DNA from 2 places in the Halorhodospira sp. 9621 genome. Region 2 is predicted to be linked to the other one. Evidence: riboswitches for the same ligand, from Rfam matches in the RefSeq annotation. Region 2 holds a riboswitch; the other holds the start of a gene.
What was found. A riboswitch is a leader RNA that binds a small molecule or an ion and turns the genes downstream of it on or off. The one in region 2 is predicted to bind cobalamin.
Positions count from the first base shown of each region.

Region 1 (7,166 bases), on a different contig from region 2:
CCGACGCAGACCGAGCAGTACACTCTCGAGCACGGTCAGCGGGTAGACGGCATCGGCGGTCTGCGCCACGTAGGAGAGCCGGCGGGCGATGCGCGCCTGCCGCTGCCCCTGCACCGGCTCACCGGCGATGGTGAGGGTCCCGTGGCGCGGACGCAGGATGCCGGTGATGCACTTGAGCAGCGTGCTCTTGCCAGAGCCGTTGGGCCCGATCAGGGCGACCACCTCGCCGGCTTCCACGCGGGCGTCGACACCACGAAGCACCTCGGTGCGCCGATAGGCGTAGCGCACGCCGCGCAGTTCGATCCCGGTCGCCGTCACGCCCCCCCTCCCGTCTCGCGGCGGCGCAGGATCAGATAGATGAACAGCGGCGAACCGATGAACGCCGTGACCACACCCACGGGCAACACCACCGATTCAAAGGCGTGCAGCGATACCAGATCCGCCAGCGTCAGCAGCAGGGCGCCAATCAGGGCAGTGGCCGGGATCAGGAAGCGGTGATCCGAGCCGATCAAAAGCCGCGCTAGGTGCGGCGCCACCAGACCGAGGAAGCCGATCCCGCCGGTGAACGCCACGGTGACCGCGACCAACAGGGCGACCAGGAACATCAGGCCGATGCGCAGCGGACCGACCGCGATCCCCAAGCTGGTGGCGGTCTCGTCACCGAGCAGCAACCGGTTCAGATCGCCGCTTTTCCAGAGGAAGACCGGCAGGGTCGCCACCAGCGCCGCACTGATGAATACGAAGCTCTCCCAGTCGGCGCGGCTGAGGCTGCCCACGCTCCAGAACATGACCTCTCGGGTGGCGTCGGCATCAGCGAAGTAGATCAGCAGCGTCGTGGTCGCCCCGAAGAAGTACATCAGAGCAATGCCGGCGAGGATCAGGCTCATCGGCGTCGCCCCCTTCCACTGCCCGATGAGCAGGATGAGCAGGGACACCGCCATGGCGAAGAGGAAGGCGTTGCCGACGATGCCGTAAACACCGAAGGCCGAGAAGCCGAAAATGATCGCCAGCGCCGCCCCCAGCGAGGCTCCCGAGGCGATCCCCAGGGTGAACGGCGAGGCCATGGGGTTGCGCAGCAGGCTCTGCAGGATGACGCCGCCGAGCGCCAGCCCCATGCCGGCCACCATCGCGGTGGCCAGGCGCGGCAGGCGGATGTTCCAGACCACGTTCTCGGTCTGCGCGCTGACCCACGACGCCCCGAGCGGGCGAGCCACCAGCGCCTGCACCACCTCGCTCAGCGGGATGCCCATCGGGCCCAGCGCCAAGCCAAAGCCCGCCGTAGCCACCAGGGCTGCCGCCAGGCCGAGCAGCACCAGCGTCTTGGCCCGGATCGCGCGCGTGTAGTCGTCAATGAGGCCCCGCGGTGGCGCCGGCCGGACGGGGGTGCCGACGGTCAACTCAGCCATCCTCGAGGCTGCTGAGCTCCATGAGCCGGTCGTAGAGACCGGGGTCGCCGTAGAAGACCTCCAGAATCTCCTCGCCGCGGTCGCGGAGATCGACGCCTGCCATGGCCTCCGGGTAGAGGACGCGAGCCATGTGCACCAGATCGATCAACCCCGTCGCCAGGTCCCAGCCCATGTAGGTGCCCTTGAAGCGGTGGATACGCTCCGCCTCGATGGCTGCTACACCGGACAAGCGCTCATCGTCGAGCACCTCGGCGCGTTCCACGCGACTCGCTCGGGACGGTGTGTGGAGGAGGATATGCTGGGGATCCCAGCTCAGCAGCTCCTCGGCACTGACCTCGCCATCGTCGCCGGCACGGCCGGCAGTGACCATCTCGGCACCGAGCAGCTCGACGGGGAAGTAGAAGGAGACGTGGTTGTAGAGATTGCGCCGGTGGGCCAGATAGACCCGAGGCGGCTGCTCGCCAGCGACCCGCTGCTGCACGGCGGAGACCGTGGCGTGGTAGAAATCGAGCAGCTCTTCGGCCCGCTCCTCGCGACCGGACACTTCGCCGAGGAGCCGGTAGGCCTGTTCGATCTGCTCCTCGACGGCCTCCTGCGACGCCCGCTCCCGGCCCAGGGTGTTCAGCGCCACCACTGGCACGCCCAGCTGTTGCTCGTAGCGTTCTGCCTGTTCGGCCATCGCCTGATCGTCATCACCGCGGCTGAAGGCCCAGTAGATAAACAGATCCGGCTCCGTGGCGAGCACCCGCTCGGCACTGAACTCCGAACCGGGCTGGCCGCCGCCGACCATGGCCACCTCGTCAAGGCGCCCGAAGGCCTCGACCTCGATGGGCTTCGCCTCGGAGAAACGCGAGCCGTACATATCGCTCGGGATGCCCACCAGGCGCTCCTCAACCCCCAGGTGGAGCGCCATGCGGAAGGCGTCGACATTGACCGTGGCGATCCGCTCGGCCGATTCCGGGACCTCCACGCTGCGGCCGAGCATATCCTCAACCTCACGGGTTTCCCGGACACCCCCTCCATCCGGATCATCGTCGAGGGCATCCCCACACCCGCCGAGGATAAGGCCGACCCCGGCCACGAGGGCGATGCATGGATTGCGGTGCATGGCTCCTCCAGTCACTGGATCCAGTACGCCATGCGGGGAGCGGGTCGGAAACGGGCACGCCGTGGCGCTGGGACAGGGCGCGGCTGAAGCTACCGTCACCGCCACGCACGGTTCCCCGCCGTGTGGCTGCGACCCCCAGACCGGTCTCCGGGCTCGCGAGCGGGGTCGAACCCCGGGCGCCGCGCCTTCCCGCACCGGGTGCCAGGGACACCGTGGATGCAGTGGCGATGCAGCGCCCACTCTCGCCTACCGTTGCGGGGACAGCGTCGGCCTTGCCTGCGCCCGCCCGGGCCGCAGTGCGCACCGACTTCCCGACCGTCCCCGGCGCTGTCGGGCGGACCACGCGGCGGGGAACGGCCCCGGCAGCGATGGTAACTGCCAGGTCACCTGGGGAGGCTGGACTTTACGGCCGGCTCGGGGCAGCTGTCAACGCGGCCCGATCGGGCGCCCAGCCGGGCCGATGGCCACAACCTCGAACTTTATGGCACAATTGCGCAGTATCAAAGAAGGGTATGGACGCCCGCGACCCCTCCCGACCCCCCGACGGAGATGTCATGGGCACAGACGCGAATTCACCCTGCCCCCAGGCGGGTGACATAGTCACCGACGCGCTGGATACCCTGCCGCTGAGCGACCAGGAACCGCACCTGCGCCTTAGCGAGCGCTTTGAACGCCTGCGCTGCCATATCAACCAAGCGCTGCCCGGCGGCGCGATCCACCGCATCGCCGTCGCCATCTACGAACCGGACGCCAACCGTCTCAAGACCTACGGCGCCGGCGGCGATGCTCCCAGCCCCCTGGATCACTACGAGACCCGGCTAGGCGAGGCCCCCACCCTGCGCGCCCTGGCCGAGGCGCCGCAGGTGCGCATCATCGACGACTACCGGGAACACCCCAGCCCGAAACCGCACACCGTCAGCATCCGCGAGAGCGGGTTGCGCGCCGGGATGATCCTGCCGCTGCAGCACGACGAGAATTTCTTCGGCTTCCTGTTCCTCAACTCCCGGCGGCCGGGCTACTTCTCGGAGGCCGTCGTCGAGCGGCTGGCGCCTTACATCGACCTGGCCCGCTTGCTCGCCATCACCTCCATCCGCACCACGCAGACCCTGCGCGGCGCGGCGCGCACGGCCATGGCCTTCGGCCGTGCGCGGGACGACGAGACCGGTGGCCACCTCGCCCGGATGGCGGAGTACAGCCGACTGATCGCTCTGGAGCTGGCCGCAGCTCACGGTCTCGGCGACGAATACATCGAGATGGTCTATCAGTTCGCCCCGGTGCATGACGTGGGCAAGATTGCCGTCCCCGACGGCATCCTGCTCAAGCCCGGCCGGCTCACCGACGAGGAGTTCGCGCAGATGCGCGAGCACGTCAGCCGCGGCGTGGCCATGGTGCTGGCGATGACCGAGGAGCTGGGGCTGAGCGAGGACCGGCGGGCGGCCATCATGCGCAACATCGTCGCCTACCACCACGAGCGCCTTGACGGCAGCGGGTATCCGACCGGTGCACGCGGCGAGCAGATCCCGCTGGAGGGGCGCATTGTGGCCGTCGCCGACGTCTTCGACGCCCTGACCAGCGAGCGCCCCTACAAACGGCCTTGGGGTTTCGCCGAGGCTGCCGAGACCCTGCGAGCCGAGGCAAAGGCGGGCAAGCTGTGCGGGGAGTGCGTGGAGGCTTTCCTGCGCCGGGGCGCCGAGATCGAGGCGATCAGACAGCGCCACGGCCACCGCTGAGCTAGCCGCACACGTCCAAACGAGCGCGACAGGCCCGCGGAATCCGGTAGAGATAGACCGGGGCGTCCAGGCGCACGGGCGGCCGGTGCACGGCGCACGGTTGCCAGCCCGGGATGCGGAACGTGTTGCTCACCACCAGCGCCCCGGCGGGCAACTCCCGGCGCCATCGCGGCTCGAGCTCGCGAATCGCCTCAAGGTGCAGATAGCAAACCACCGCACGGGCATCACGGAAGGACACCTGGCGCAGGTCGCGGCGCCGGAATTCGACATTGGGCACCGGCCGGATCCACTGCAGCAGGCAGGCGAACAACCACGGCAGCGGCGAGAGCTCGTACCCGATCACCCGGGCCCGCGGGCACCGTCGCCCCACCGCCCGGGCCAGCCCGCCCCATCCAGAGCCAGCCTCGATCACCGTTCCCTCGAGCTCGTCCGGTAGCGCAGCAATCACCAACTCCTGCCCCAGACGTGTGGAGGGCAGCGGCGAGATGCCCGTGACCACCGTGTAGCCGACGATCAGCAGCATGCCCCCCAGCATGACGACAAGAATCAACGCCTCCAAAAACACCGTTCCTCCATGGAGTCTCGCACAGCCCCGCCCAGGGCCGGTTCGTTCCGCGGGCGTATACCCACGCATAGGCTGGTAGAATGGTCGGAGCCGGACAACGAGCCTGAGACCATGAACCAGCGGGCCATCCCCACCAAGCGGGCCACCGTTCAAGCCGACGACCTGGCGCTCGGAAAGCCCGTGCCCTACGACATCGAGGACGCCTACGGGCACCTACTGCTGCGGCGCGGCTCGATTCTGCGCTCCCGCGAGCAGCTGGAGCGGCTCCTGCAGATCGGCCGGACGCCCTACCACGTGGCCGCCCGGCGTCAAGAGACCGGCGGGGTCTCGCGGCGGCGCGAGCTCGCCTTGGCCGCTTTCCGCAACCCCTTCGACCTGATCTATCAGATCTCCCGCGCGCTGCAGGAGACCTTCAAGTGGCTGGGCGAGGATAACGACCGCTTCCTGCGTCGCCTCGACCACCTCGCCAGCCGTATCGGCGACCTGGTCGAGCGCGACGCCGATGCGGCCATCGGGGCTGCCCACCTCGACGAGGCGTTCGCCTACTCGATCCGCCACCCGATCCGCCAGGCGATCCTTTGCGATGTCGTTGGCAGCCAGTTGGACATCCCGGACAGCGAGCGGCGTTCCATCGTCCTCGCCGCCCTCTCGGCGAACATCGGTATGCTCGAGACGCAGGATGGCCTTGATCGCCAGAGTGCACCACTCGACGACGCCCAGCGCAGGGACCTGGAAGAGCACCCGTTGCGCTCGGTGGAACGCCTGTCGGCAGCCGGGGTCGAGGACCCGATCTGGCTCCGGGTCGTCGCCGAGCACCACGAACGGCTCGACGGCAGCGGCTACCCGGCGGGCCTGCACGGTACTCAAATCTGCCGCGGGGCGCGGCTCCTGACCATCGCCGACACCTATCTGGCGATGATCAGCAACCGTGTCTACCGGCCTGCCACGGCGGTCCGCGAGACCCTGCTCGAGCTGATGAATCAGAGTGGCCGGATCTACGACCGCGACATCCTCTCCGGGTTGATCCAGACCATCGGGATCTATCCGGCAGGCAGTTTCGTCGCCCTGGACAGCGGCGAGCGCGGCGTCGTCATCCAGCGCGGCAACCGCGGCGCCAACCCGGTCGTGGCCGTCCTGATCAAGGCCAACGGCCAGCCCACGGCACGACCGCTCTATCGCGACACCAGCCAGCCGGACATGCCCAACGTCGACTCACTGGAGCCCACCCATCAGCTGGCACAGCGCTTCCAGCTCGCCTCGCTGTGGGGCTACGATTCCTGAGCTGCGCGCCCCGGATGGAGACGCAATGGCCGCCGTGCAACGCCTGCTCAGTTCCGCCTGGCTGCTTCACCTGCTGTTCCTGGCCGCCCTGGCGGCCTGGATCGTCCTGCTTGACGCCCCCTTCCCGCGCCCGGCGATCGCGTTGCTGGAGGCCCACTCGTTCGAGTTCCTCGCCATCGCCGGCGGCATGGTGGCGGTGCTGGCCCTGCTCTACCGGCGCGCCAACCTGGCCTTGCAGGCCGCCGCCATCAGCCTGGCCATCAGCGGGATCGGCGTTGCGCCGTCACCGGCCCACGGGGTCACGGCGGCCGCCATCCTGCTGCCGATCAACCTCCTGATCCTGACCCTGCTCGATGACCGGGGCCTGCTCAGCCGAGCCGGGCTGTGGCGCTGCGCCGCCCTGGCGCTGCAAGCCCTGCTCGTCCTCGGCCTGTTCCGCTACCAGCCCGACTGGCTGGAAGCACTGGCCGCCACCACCTTCCTGCCGCTTGGCTTGGCCGACTGGAGCAGCCTGCCCGAACAGGGCCTGCTGCTCGCCGCGCTGGCCGCCGCGAGCCTGCTCCTGTGGGCCCTGCTCGACCCCACCCCGGCCCACGTGGGCGCTTTCAGCGCGCTGCTGACCACCACCCTCGGCCTGGAACTGGCCCTTGCAAGGGGCGGCGAGCTGGTGCTGCCCACCCTGCTGGGCGCGGTTGCCCTCTTCCTCCTGCTTGTCGCCGTTTTACAGGAAGCCCACCGCATGGCGTTCCGCGACGGACTCACCGGCCTACCGAACCGGCGCGCCATGGACAGCCTGACGCAGGGACTGAGCGGAAGCTACGCCATCGCCATGACCGACGTCGACCACTTCAAGTCCTTCAACGACACCCACGGGCACGAAGTCGGCGACCAGGTGCTGCGCCGGGTGGCGGCAAGCATCGGCCGGGTCGGCGCGGGCGGGCACCCCTTCCGCTACGGTGGCGAGGAGTTCGCGGTCGTCTTCCCGAGGCGCACCGCGGAGCAGGTCGTCGAGGCGCTGGAAACGGTGCGCGAGACGATCGCCAGCACCCCGTTCCGCCTCCGGGGTAGCGACCGGC
Region 1 is NZ_JAJNRD010000002.1:35,116-42,281, forward strand. Features, by position in the region: gene LRF89_RS01425 (ABC transporter ATP-binding protein) at 1-318, opposite strand, end outside; gene LRF89_RS01430 (FecCD family ABC transporter permease) at 315-1,406, opposite strand; gene LRF89_RS01435 (ABC transporter substrate-binding protein) at 1,399-2,514, opposite strand; cobalamin riboswitch at 2,656-2,828, opposite strand; gene LRF89_RS01440 (HD-GYP domain-containing protein) at 3,069-4,244, shown strand; gene LRF89_RS01445 (class I SAM-dependent methyltransferase) at 4,246-4,803, opposite strand; gene LRF89_RS01450 (HD-GYP domain-containing protein) at 4,921-6,090, shown strand; gene LRF89_RS01455 (GGDEF domain-containing protein) at 6,116-7,166, shown strand, end outside.
Region 1: another riboswitch for cobalamin. It lies ahead of LRF89_RS01435 (ABC transporter substrate-binding protein); the one in region 2 lies ahead of LRF89_RS04290 (TonB-dependent receptor plug domain-containing protein).

Region 2 (7,166 bases):
CTGGCTGATCTGGCGGCGGGCCTGGGCCTCACGCTGCTCCTTGGCCTTCATCTCGCTCATGCGTCGTGCGGACTGCTCGACCACGTCCTGGGACAGCAGGCGCTGGTCACCCAGGGACTTGACCAGGTCCTGCGTGCGGCGGGGCGCCAGACGCTGGGAGCTGGTGGCCATGTGCTCGTAGAGGCGACGGTACGCCTTGGTGACCTCGCCCATGATCTGGGCGGTCTGCTCGAAGTGCTGGTCCACCTCGCTGCGGACGTTGCGCACTTCCTCGCGGTTGCGGCGGGCCACGCTCTCGGCGTCGCGGATCTCCTGGGTGTTGGGCGAAGAGGCGCGCCCGACGTAGGCACCCACAGCGGCACCGACCACGGCACCGACGACAAGTAGCAGGATTGGATCAAACGCTTCCATACCGGACCTCCCGATTAGTTCATCGGCTACTTTGTATCAAACGACTGATTGCGCGGAACAGGGTGCGCGCTTACACCGCGAGCCCGGCTGAGACGGCCCCGGCCGAGCGCTCCGGACACCATATACGCAATCGTACAGCGTATCATCCCGCACAGGGTACAGCGTCGCGCGTTGGCGCGGGAGGCCGCATGCACGGGGGGCTTGAAACGGCAGCTCAGATCAGCGGGGCCGGTTGGGCGGTGCTGATGGCGGCGGCGGTGCTGCTGGTCCTCGCCCTGGGGTTGGCCGTCACGGGTGGGTGGGCGCTGCTGCGCGGTCGCCTACTCCGCGGGGTGTCCGTGCTCGCCGCCGGGCTGATCCTGCTCGGCGGGCTGGGAACCGCCGGCGCCCTCGGGCTGGGTTTGCTGGCCTATGAGCGGCTGGAGCGGGAGCGCCCGGTGCTGGCGCTGCGCTTCCAGGAGGTGGCCGGACAGCGCTATGTGGCGCGGCTGATCTACCCGGACGGGCGGCGTGTGACCGTGCCGCTGGCCGGCGATCAGTGGCAGGTGGATGCCCGCGTGCTGCGCTGGAGTGGCTTTGCGACGGTGCTCGGTCTGGAGACCCGCTACCGGCTGGAGCGGATCAGTGGTCGTTACGCCGACCCCGAGGCCGAGCGCACCGCGCTGCGTACCGTGCACCCCCTGGCCCCGCCGCAGCGGGGTATCGACCCCTGGTTGCTGGGTCAGCGCCACGGCGATCGTCTCCCCTGGGTGGACGCCACCTACGGCAGCGCCACCTACCTGCCCATGGCCGACGGCGCCGAGTACCGGGTGGCGGTCACCCGGGGCGGCCTGATCGCGCGGCCGACCAATGCCGAGGCCGAGGCAGCGGCCCGCCGCTGGTAGGTCTCAGTGCCGTGCCCAGCCGGCCCGGCCCACGGGCTGGCCGCGGCGATCGAAGATCAGCACCTCCACCTCGCTGGTTGCCGGATCCACCAGGGCCAGGGCGGTGCGCTGCGCCTCCCGCGCCACCGCGTCGCCCAGCGGGAGATCAGCGGCCTGTGCGAGGTCAAAGGCCTCGGCGACCGTGTTGGCGGTGGCGATGCCCTCCTGGCAGGCGGCATCCGCGCCGAGTTGTGCAGCGGTCTCGGCCAGCGCCGTCAGATCGGCCTGCCCGCGGCGCGAATGCACATCGAGAAAGCCCTGGGCGAGCTTGGTGATCTTGGCCATGCCGCCGGCGATGGTGATCCGCGGTACCGGGTGCCGGCGCAGGTACTTGACCATCCCGCCCACGAAATCGCCCATGTCGATCAGCGCCTCGTCCGGGAGCCCGTGGTAGGCCTGCACCGCCTGCTCCGAGGTGCGTCCGGTGCTCCCGGCCACATGCCCGAGCCCGGCGGCCCGGGCCACGTCGATGCCGCGCTGGATGGCGTCGATCCAGGCGGCGCAGGAAAAGGGCACCAGCACCCCGGTGGTGCCGAGCACCGACAGCCCGCCCTCGATCCCCAATCGCGGGTTGAGGGTCTGCGCCGCCAGGCGTTCCCCGTCTTCGATGGCGACCTCCAGGGTGACGTCGGCCGGCACCGACAGCTCGGCCGCCGCCTCGCGGATACCCTGCTCGATGTAGCCCCGCGGACCGGGGTTGATCGCTGGCTCGCCGGCGGCGACGGGCAGACCGCTGCGGCGCACCGTGCCCACGCCGGGGCCGGCGCGCAGCCGCACCCCGCCGCCCGGTGCGCCGGGGCGTGCGGTCACCGAGACCAGGGCGCCGTGGGTGACGTCCGGGTCGTCGCCGGCGTCCTTGATGACGCCGGCTCGCGCCCAGCCGTCGCCGCAGGCCTGAGCGGCCAAGGCGAAGGCCGGGGCGCGTTCCCGCGGCAGGCGGACGGTGACCGGATCCGGGAAGGCGCCGCTGATCAGCCCCGTGAAGGCCGCCCGTGCCGCGGCGGCGGCGCAGGCGCCGGTGGTCCAGCCGCGGCGCAGGGCGGTGCCGGCCTTGGGATCAGCCGGCTGGGAGGCATCCTGACTCATAGCTAGAAATCATACCGTACCCCCGCACGGGCGAAGCGCCCCGGGTCGGTTTCGAGGGAGGAGTCGTTGCTCTCATCGAACAGATTCTCGATGCCGCCCTGGAGCCTGAGCCCATCCCAGGCCGCGGGCGCATAGCCGACGTCCAGGCTGGTGAGGGTGTAGGCGCTGTCCCAGTCGTCGTTGCCATCGGAGACCTCATCCACGTAACGGGTCCGCAGCTGGAGCTCCAGTGGGTCCGTCGGGGTCCACAGGGCCTTCGCCACCGCCGTCCATTCGGGTGTGTCGGGAAGGGTCTCCCGACTGTCGCGGTCGATGGCGTCGAGGTAGGTGGCCGCCAGGCTCAGCTCCAGTTGCGGGTCGAAGGCGACACCGAACTGGAGTTCGGTTCCCTGACTGCGCGCATTGTCGACGTTTTTGAAGGTTTGGTAACCGTTGCCAGGTGCCCGCCCGATGCGATCGTCGTACTCGGTGTAGAACAATCCGATGTCGTAGAACGCCGTGACATCTCTGTGCAGGTCCAGATCGCCGGCGATGCCGAGTTCGTAGTTGCGACTGCTTTCCGGATCGAGTTCGTGCCGCTCGTCCTTGCCGACATCTTCATCTATCACGTAGGCGCCGCGAACTTCGCGACCCTGACCGTCCTCCGTGTCGACGTGGAAGGACCGCAGCTCGGGCAGCTTGAAGCCCTCCGCGTACTGGGCGCGCAGTCGGGCTTCGGGGGCCAGGCGGTAGACCGCTCCGGCCTGCAGCGAGGTGCTGTCCGCCTCCGTGGAGGTCTCGTCGTGCCGGACACCGTAGACCAGATCCAGGCGGTCCGTGGCCTGCCACTCATGCTGCAGGAAGCCGCCGCCCACCCACTGGTCGTGCTCGGGTTCGTCTTCTGGCTGGAGGTCCTGGTAGATCTGCTGCTTGTGCTCGAGGCCCGTCAGTACGGTGTGGCGGGGCGCCGGCTGCCATTGCGCCAGGAAGTCGTTGACGCGCTCGGTGAAGGTCGCCTCGCGGAAGCCGAAATCCTTATCCGCGTTGTCCGACATGAAGTCTTGCGGGGCTAGGTGCGACCGGACGCGGTCAAATTCGTAGTGGCTCTCGTAGGCCTGGTAGCGCAGCTCCAGGGTTTCGGTGGCCAGCCACTCCGCCGTCGCCGCCAGGTCACGTCGGTCGCTCTCCTCGGTCTCCACGGCCGCAAACTCTTTGATGCCGCCCGGGCCGCTGCCCTGAGTGAGGCGCGCCTGCCGCTCCTCGGTCAGGAAACCGGCCTCGAGATCAATATTGAAGCGATCGGTGAACCAGTGGGTCACGCCACCGCGGAGGGTGTACACATCGGCGGAGGGGCGAAGATCTTGATCAAAGGTTTGGGAAGATGGGGCGCCACCTCCGTCTGGTTCAGTGGTGGTCTTCTCCGAGTACACCTTGCGCTCCAGTGCGTCGGCGAAGAGTCGGAAGCGTGTATCTTGACTGCCGCCGCCCAGGTAGAGGCCCCCTTGATAGCGCTCGCCGCCATCCGCGTCGGTGGGCGTCCCAGCCTGGGCGGAAACGCCGCCTTCCAGGCCCGGCTCCGGCCGTCGCGTGATCACGTTGATGACCCCGGCCACCGCATCGGCGCCGTAGACCACGCTGCCAGGTCCTTTGACGATCTCGATGCGCTCGACGTGACTGACCGGGATCCGGTTGAGCACCTGGCTCCGAGAGGAGGTGCCCGCGATGCGGCGGCCATCGACGAGATACAGCACGTCCTCGCGTTTGCCGCCGCGAATGGAGAAGGCATTGCTGTCGGCTCCGGTGTAGATGCTTGACTCGGCCCGAAGCGCTTCGTCAAGCATAGTCGCACCGCTTCTTTGAACGTCTTCCCCGGAGAGGATCTCCGTCGCCGCCGGCGTGCGCTCGACCTGGCGCTCGGTGCGCGTGGCTGCAGTGACGGTCAGGTCGGGTAGGAGGGTGGGGGCCTCTTCGGTGGCGTGGACCTGGGGGGCTGTCATCAGGGGGAGGGTTGCGGCGCTTATCAACGCCCGAGTGACGGGCTTTCCTCTAGCCATGCTGACTCCTTCACGCACCGCCCGTGCGCGATTGCTCGTGAATGCCTACCGCGGGGAGTCAGCGAATCGGGGGTCGAGTTGCGTGCAGCCTGGGACGGCTTATGGCTAATCGCCGTGAGCACTGGAACCCGGTCCCGGCACGCCGCCTCCCGCGGTCTTCCGGTTGGCCATGGGCCGGTCTCCGGGCTTGTGGGTGGGGTCGGTGACCCCGGGCGGATCGCCTTCCCGCAAGGCCCGCCGCCGAACGACGTTGCCTTGCAGTGGCCTAGTGATCCGCCCCCCACCTACCGTTGCGGGGGCAGCGCCGGACTCGCCGCGGGGTGCGGCTGAACCGGTCTTCCCGTTTAACCCGCGAGGCGCAGCGTCCTCGGCGGGCACCCAATAGCGCGAGGGACGTTAGCAGCCGCCCCTGGATCTGTAAACGTCCACTCATCTATGGAAAGAGTGATGGTTGTCAGGGCCGCCGCTTTTGGCGAAGCCACGCCAGCGCCTGCTCGACGTCGATGGCCACCTCCGCCTCCGGCGGGTCCGGCGGGCGCTCGACCATCACGATGCGGACTCCGCAGTCCCGGGCCGCATCCAGTTTGCTGCGGGTGGCGGCCCCGCCGGCGTTCTTGGTGACCAGGGTGTCGATGCCGTGCTCGCGGAGCAGGCGGCACTCGTCGGTGTAATGGAACGGCCCGCGCTGGAAGAGGATTCGGGCCCCGGGCGGCACCCGCTGCGGCGGCTCCAGGCAGCGGATCCAGTAGTGGTGGTGGGGTGCGGCGCAGAAGGCCGGGACCTCCTGATTGCCGATGGTCAGCAGCACCCGGCCCGGCTGCGGACCCAGCGCCTGGGCGGCGGCGGCCATATCGGCCACCCGGTGCCACTGCTCGTCCGGGCCCGGTTGCCACGCTGGCCGGCGCACCGCCAGCAGGGCCGTCCCCGTCTGCCGCGCGGCCGCCGCCGCGTTGGCCGATATGCCGGCGGCGAACGGGTGGGTGGCATCCACCAGGCAGTGCACGCCGTGCTGGCGCAGGTACTCGGCCAGTCCGGCAACGCCGCCGAACCCCCCGCGGCGCACCGCCAGCCGGGGGAGGCGGGGGCGGCGGGTCACCCCGGCCACGGAATAGACCGCGGCGATCCCGGGTTCCTGCTCCAGCGCCTGGCCCAGTGCCAGCGCCTCGCCGGTACCGCCGAGGAGCAGGATACGCAGCGGCTCAGGCGCCATGGCGGGCCGGGGCAGTGGTCTGTGCCACTCGGTGGCGTTGCATCACGTCTCCTTTGGACGCCGGGGTGCGGCGGTTTGACGGCGAGGCTCGGGCTGCCTAGAGTACCAAGCTCCTCAGGTGCCCCGCGCGAGCAGCGGCGGGGTGAAACGGGAAGACCGGTACAGCCGCACCCAGCGGCGAGTCCGGCGCTGCCCCCGCAACGGTAGGTGGGGGGCGGGTCATCAAAGCCACTGCAAGGCGTCGTCGTTCGGCGGCGGGCCCTGCGGGAAGGCGATCCGCCCGGGGTCACCGACCCCACCCACGAGCCCGGAGACCGGCCTGAAGGAACCCAGGTGCCGCGGGAGGCGGCAGACCGGGGCAGGCCACCGTTTGCCGGGCGCAAGCGCGATCCCTCCCCCATCCCTGTCTTCCTCCCTGCGGTGGAATCAAACCGACGCGCGTGCGGGTGGCGCGCGGAAGGGAGGAAACTATGTCCAGCAACACCACCAGCCGGGTCGCCGCGGGCGTGGCGGCCGGCCTGATCGTGAGCAGCGTCCCGGCCATGGCCGATACCGACGGCGAGTCGGCGCAACTCGCCCCCCTCGTGGTCACGCCGACCCGGATGGCCCAGACCGTCGATGAATCCCTGTCCTCCGTCTCCGTCATCGACCGCGACGAGATCGACCGCCAGCAGCCGCGGCAGGTCTCGGATCTGCTGCAGGGGCGGGCGGGCACGGGCCTGACGAGCAATGGTCCTTTTGGCAAAACCACCAACCTTTCCATGCGCGGCACCAACTCCGACCACACCCTGCTGCTGGTCGATGGGGTGCCGATGAATTCGGCAACTTTTGGCGGGGCAGCGTGGCAGTATCTGCCCCCGGCCGAGATCGACCGCATCGAGGTGGTGCGCGGACCGCGCACCAGCGTCTACGGCGCCGATGCCATCGGCGGCGTGGTGCAGGTGTTTACCCGCGAGGGGGAGGAGGGGCCGCCGCGCTTCCGCGCCTTTGGCGGCGCCGGCTCATTCAATACTCAGGAATTCGGGGTGGGCGTCTCCGGCGGGACCGCGGCGAGCCGCTACGCGCTCTCGGCCAGCCACTACGAGACGGACGGGATCAACGTTCAGGACGGTGCGGGCGATAAGGATCCCGACGGCTTTGAGAACACCAGCTTCAGCGGCCGTTTCAGCCATCGGTTGCCGGGCGGCGCCGAACTCTTCGCGACGGGGTTCCGTTCGAAGGGGCAGAGCGAATTCGATGGGGCCACAGGCCAAGAGGACTGGACGGACCACGTTTTCCAGGCCCTCCGTGGCGGTGTCCGCGGGGACCTAACCGACCGATGGTTTAGCGAGCTGGCGGTCTCCCAGGCGAAGGACGAGCAGGACACCTTCGACAGTAGTGGCGGTGAGTCCTGGCATTACACCGAGCGCCATGAGGTGAGTTGGCGGAACGAGCTGTATTGGGGCGCCGGGCACGTCTGGGCCTTCGGCGGGGACTGGCGTGAAGAAGAGGTTGATACCTCCA
Region 2 is NZ_JAJNRD010000005.1:83,921-91,086, forward strand. Features, by position in the region: gene LRF89_RS04275 (ZapG family protein) at 1-411, opposite strand, end outside; gene LRF89_RS04280 (hypothetical protein) at 600-1,295, shown strand; gene LRF89_RS04285 (cobalt-precorrin-5B (C(1))-methyltransferase) at 1,299-2,420, opposite strand; gene LRF89_RS04290 (TonB-dependent receptor plug domain-containing protein) at 2,423-4,396, opposite strand; cobalamin riboswitch at 4,609-4,850, opposite strand; gene LRF89_RS04295 (cobalt-precorrin-6A reductase) at 4,908-5,663, opposite strand; cobalamin riboswitch at 5,763-6,000, shown strand; gene LRF89_RS04300 (TonB-dependent receptor domain-containing protein) at 6,134-7,166, shown strand, end outside.